One region of the Mycobacterium sp. MUNTM1 genome, then DNA from elsewhere that is predicted to be linked to it. Evidence: riboswitches for the same ligand, from Rfam matches in the RefSeq annotation. Region 1 holds a riboswitch; the other holds the start of a gene.
The links. Region 1 has a riboswitch for magnesium ahead of ACYQ8K_RS27225 (Rv1535 family protein). Riboswitches for the same ligand answer to the same signal wherever they lie in the genome.
Positions count from the first base shown of each region.

Region 2: linked by a shared signal. The riboswitch ahead of ACYQ8K_RS20545 (NAD-binding protein) and the one ahead of ACYQ8K_RS27225 (Rv1535 family protein) in region 1 are both predicted to bind magnesium.

Region 1 covers NZ_BAAGDE010000074.1:6,459-8,920, forward strand. The annotation lists gene ileS (isoleucine--tRNA ligase) at 1-408, opposite strand, end outside; gene ACYQ8K_RS27225 (Rv1535 family protein) at 736-987, opposite strand; M-box (ykoK) riboswitch at 1,264-1,449, opposite strand; gene ACYQ8K_RS27230 (NAD(P)H-dependent flavin oxidoreductase) at 1,632-2,462, opposite strand, start outside.
Region 2 covers NZ_BAAGDE010000039.1:32,646-35,107, reverse strand. The annotation lists gene ACYQ8K_RS20545 (NAD-binding protein) at 1-786, opposite strand, end outside; M-box (ykoK) riboswitch at 1,079-1,247, opposite strand; gene ACYQ8K_RS20540 (type III polyketide synthase) at 1,298-2,359, opposite strand.

The DNA of each region.
Region 1 (2,462 bases):
GTAGCGCAGCACCGAGGCGCGGCAGGCGTCGTTGAACGCGGCGATGCCCATGTCGTCGATCTGCGATTTGTCGGTGATGCCCAGCTGGCGCTCGACTTCCAGTTCGGCCGGCAACCCGTGGGTGTCCCAGCCGAAGCGGCGCTCCACCTTGTAGCCGCGCATGGTGCGGTAGCGCGGGACGATGTCCTTCACGTAGCCGGTGAGCAGGTGTCCGTAGTGCGGCAGCCCGTTGGCGAACGGCGGCCCGTCGTAGAAGACGTATTCCGGCGCGCCGTCGCGGCGGGCGATGCTCGCCCGGAAGGTGTCGTCGCGGGCCCAGAAGTCCAGCACCTCGAGCTCGAGCGCCGGGAAGTCGGGCGCCCCGCCGGCCGGCTTGGGGTACGTGTTGACGTCGGCGTTGTCGGTCACGATGCGCGTTGTCTCCTGTGCCACGGTGCAAACCGGGGACGACGACGCGCTGGCTGCGCGAGCGCCGCGGTACCACCCCGCTTGCCGCGCTTTCGCGTGGCCACTCGATGACGGCTGTGACGGGCCTACCCGTTCGGTTCTACTGAGCCAGGATGGCTGTTCTTCCGAAGGCTCCCCGGTGATGGCCGGATCGACGCCAGTAGATCGATTCTACGAACACCCGCAAATCCGGGTGCGCTCCAAGGGGTCGCCAAGACGCAGAACTACGTCCGCGTCCAGCCGACCCCTTGGAGCAGGAGTTGCTCGACGTCCATCGGAGTTCGGCTTTCAGGCCCGGACCTCGAGGACGCCGACCCGCCACAGCGCGGCGTACACGTGTCGCAGCGGGACGCTCAGCAGGCGGGCGGCGCCGTCGACCAGCGGGTCGCTGCCGGCGCCGAACGGTGCGTTGTCGGACCGGCGGCGGGCCTTGGCCACGGGAGCCTGGGCGGGAGCCGGGATCGTGTCGGTGTCGCGCACCACGGTCAGCGTGGGCGCGGGAGCTACGGTGAGCACTTCGTCGTAGAAAGCTGCGGTCATCATCGCCTCCTAGAGGGGATCCAACGGGGACTGACTGGACTGACGTGTCCCATCCCGTGTGATCTCAGAACGCTTGGGCGATAACCACTTAGCGTTGCGACGACTCAGCGAAGAAGGTCGCGCCGGAGACCGGATCGGGACGAAACACGGTTCGGACTTCGGTCCGGACTATCGCTAGAACGCATGTGTCCCTCACCTCCTCGCGGTCACGACGCATGCGCGGGTCGCATGCAATCTATGCGCAGCAAAGGAGCAGAACCCGACGACCGTCGGAGATCCGCACCCCACTCGTCAGAGCTTCGGCACCACACGACGTGTCCTGGCTCCGGAAAACACTCCGAGCCGGAAGCCACCTGGGCTCAACCCTTAAGCCGGGAGGAGCTGTCCTGACCCGGGGCGTCTTTCGACGTTCGGGGTCAGTGGCCTGTATTCGTGTAGACGCCTCACCTAACGAGGTGCTTACCCGACCGATGATGCACGACGGCTATGGCGCGGTCAAATCCCCGGCTAGCGTGTCGGAGATTCTGTACGCATTCATTAGGGGCGCACACAGCATTCGGCCAGGTTCACGGCACTGAGCTGGGTATATGCGCGCTCGCCGTCAGGAATTCGTCAATTCCGCGCGGTCGCCACGCCGTCCCGGATCACTTCTCCACCAGGCCGTCGAGCCGGCCGACGGTGTCGATGAACTCCTCGACCATGTCCAGCACCACCGAGCGCGTCGGGCGGACCCGGTCGAGTGAGCCCACCACCTGCCCGACGAAGTAGGTGGCCAGCTCACGCGCCTTGGCGCCCTGATGCGCGGCGGCCTGATTGATGCGCACCTGCGGCTCGGTGATCAGCGCCGTCTGCAACGGCATGCCGAGCGGATCCGGGTTTTCCGGCCGCTCCCACTCGTCGGTCCAGGCCGTGCGCAGCATCCGCGCCGGCTTGCCCGTCATCGAGCGCGACCGCACGGTGTCCGACGAGCTGGCGGCCAGGAACTTCTCCTTGACCACGGGCACCGTCTCGGCCTCTTCGGTGGTCAGCCACACCGAGCCGCACCACACGCCCTCGGCGCCGAGGGCCAGCGCCGCGGCGATCTGGCGGCCGCGGGCGATTCCGCCGGCGGCGAGGACGGGCACCGGCGCCACGGCGTCGACGACCTCGGGCACCAGGACCATGGTCGCCACCTCGCCGGTGTGTCCGCCCGCCTCGGTGCCTTGCGCGACGATCAGGTCGACGCCCGCGTCGGCGTGCCGTTGCGCGTGCCGGGTGGTGCCGGCCAGGGCGGCCACCAGCACGTCCCGGTCGTGCGCGCGTTCGACGAGGTCCGCCGGCGGCGGGCCGAGCGCGCTGGCGATCAGCCGGATGTTGTGGGAGAAGGCGACGTCGAGCAGCGGCTCGTAGGTCTTGGGCGAGATGTTCAGTCCACCCAGCGAGGCGCGCGGCTCCTGGGCGGTGGCGGTGACGCCGTAGCGGGCCAGGAGGTCGTC
Region 2 (2,462 bases), on a different contig from region 1:
GCTGAAATACATCGCGTCGAGCCAGGTCATCCCCGGCGACCGCTGATAGCTCAATCGCAAGATGATCGTCGAGCCGATCAACAGGCCCAGGCCGATCATCGATGCCGGATAGAAGCCGGGATTAACATCGTCGCGCGCGGTACGCAGTGCGTCCAGCAATCGTCCGAACAGGCGGCCACGGGATTGCGTCGAGGTCGGTCGGGGGCCCCGGATACCGCGGGCCGCCAGCTCGTCGGCGGTGCCGATCATGGTAGTCCAGTCACCGGCGCGCACCTGCAGGTCGCGGCCGGGGCACGCCAGAACCTCGCCGGGGGTCGACGAGTTCACGCCGCGGATCACCGCCACCGGTGCCAGGTCGCCGTGAATGTCTCGGAGCGACGCATCACGGGGCGCCTCGCTCCCCCACGCCGTGAACTTGATTCCCGCAGCTTCGAATTCGTGGGTGACCCGTGCCAGACACGCTTCGACCACGGACGGCGCGGCCAGGTCGGCCACGTCGAGTATCGCCCCAGATCCGTTGTTGGCGGCCATCGCTGTCCGCACCACATCGTTGTCCAGACGCACGACCACTCGCATCTCTGGATTGGCTTTCCTTGCCAGCAAAGCAATTTCGATATTTGTTGCATCATCATCTCCGGCGCAGACGATCGCAAGCGCGTGGGCGACTCCAGCCTCAGCCAGCCCGGTGCCGACGAGCTTCACCACGGCGACGCCGGCGTTGGTCAGTTCGGCCACGATCGTTGTCGCCAGCGCATCATCACCACTGACGATGACATGCCGGTCCAGTGGGACATCGAAGTCGACGAAGTCAACGTGACGGTTGTATCGCCACGACTTGAGAATGTTCACCTGAGCACCCGATTCTGTCGATGGGTGGCCCGCGCGAGCGCACACGCACGATGTTCGGCAGCTGGCGGGGCAGGTGCGCACGACCGTACGGGGCCCTAACGGACCAATCCGGATGGCGGGGATGGACTATCGCACGGACTCATCCGGCCCCCACCTCCTTGCCGCCGGGACACACGCGGGTGTCGTTACACGTGCACGGGTGCTGGTCGGTTTCGGCTTGAGTCGATGCCGCACACCCCTCTCGTCAGAGCTTTGGCACTGCACGGCGTATCCGATGTCCGGAAGCCACTTTGGCTCAACCCTTGTGCCGGGAAGAGCTGTCCTGACCCGGGGCGTCTTTCGACGTTCGGGGTCAGTGGCCTGTGTCCGTGCAGACGCCTCACCTAGCGAGGTGCTTGCAAGCCCTAATGATGCTGAGCAAAACCGCCCACGTCAATCCGAGCGCGGCTCAGTGCCAGCGCAGCAATACCAATTCGGAGCCGAAGCCGGGACCCACCGCGAGCATCAGCCCGGGGCTGCCGCCGGGCGGCGGTTTGGCGATGGTGTCCCGCAGGATGTGCAGCACCGACGCCGACGACAGGTTGGCGACCTCCCCGAGCGAGCGCCAGGTCAGTTCCTGCGCCTCCGGCGACAGTTCGAGGCTGGTGGCGATCGTGTTGATGACCTTGGGGCCGCCGGGGTGCGTGATCCAGGCGCCGATGTCGTCCTTGGTCAGCCGGTGCGCGGCGAGGAAGCTGTTCACGTCGTCGGCCAGGTAGCGGTCGATCACCTTCGGCAGTTCCGGCGACATCGCCAGTTGCATGCCGTCCGAGCCGACGTTCCAGCCCATGATGTGCAGCGAGTCTGGGTACTGCCGGCTGCGCGAGTCCAGGATGTCGGGCCCGGCGGAATTCAGCTGCTCGGCGCGACGGTCGCCGACGGCGACGACTGCCGCGGCGCCGTCGCCGAACATCGCGGTACCGACCAGTCCCGACACCGTCGGCCTGACCGTCGGGAAGGTGAGCGAGCACAGCTCGACCGACACCAGGGCGGCGACGCCGTCCGGCGCACCCCGCAGGTAATCGTGCAGCCGGCCCACGCCCCCGGCCCCTGCCGCGCAGCCGAGCCCGAACATCGGGATCCGGCGCACGTCCGGGCGCAGGCCGAGGAGGCCCACCAGCCGGGCGTCGAGGGACGGCACCGCGATGCCGGTGACGGTGGTGGTGGCGATCATGTCGATGTCGTGCGGTTGCAGCCCCGCCTCGTCGAGTGCGCCCAGCAGCGCGTCGCAGCCAAGCTCCAGGGCCTTGTCGATGAAGATTTCGTTCGTCGCGCTGAAGTCGGTGAGTTCGTGGTAGCGCTCGAGGGGTAGCACGAGGTGGCGGCTGTTGACCTTGGCAGCGGCGTGCAGCCGCCGGACGACGTCTTCGTGTTTCTTCAGCGTCGGCAACTCGACGAGCTGATCGGTGATTTCGCGTTGGCTATACCGATGTGGCGGCAAGGCGCCGAAAACACCCGCGATGACGCTCATGCTTTACCTTCTTGATTGCCAACCAGCAGAAACGCTCCCCTTGAACACGAAAGTTTATGCGGTACGGTTCGGTCTCGCAAAAATTCAACGTATTCAACATATG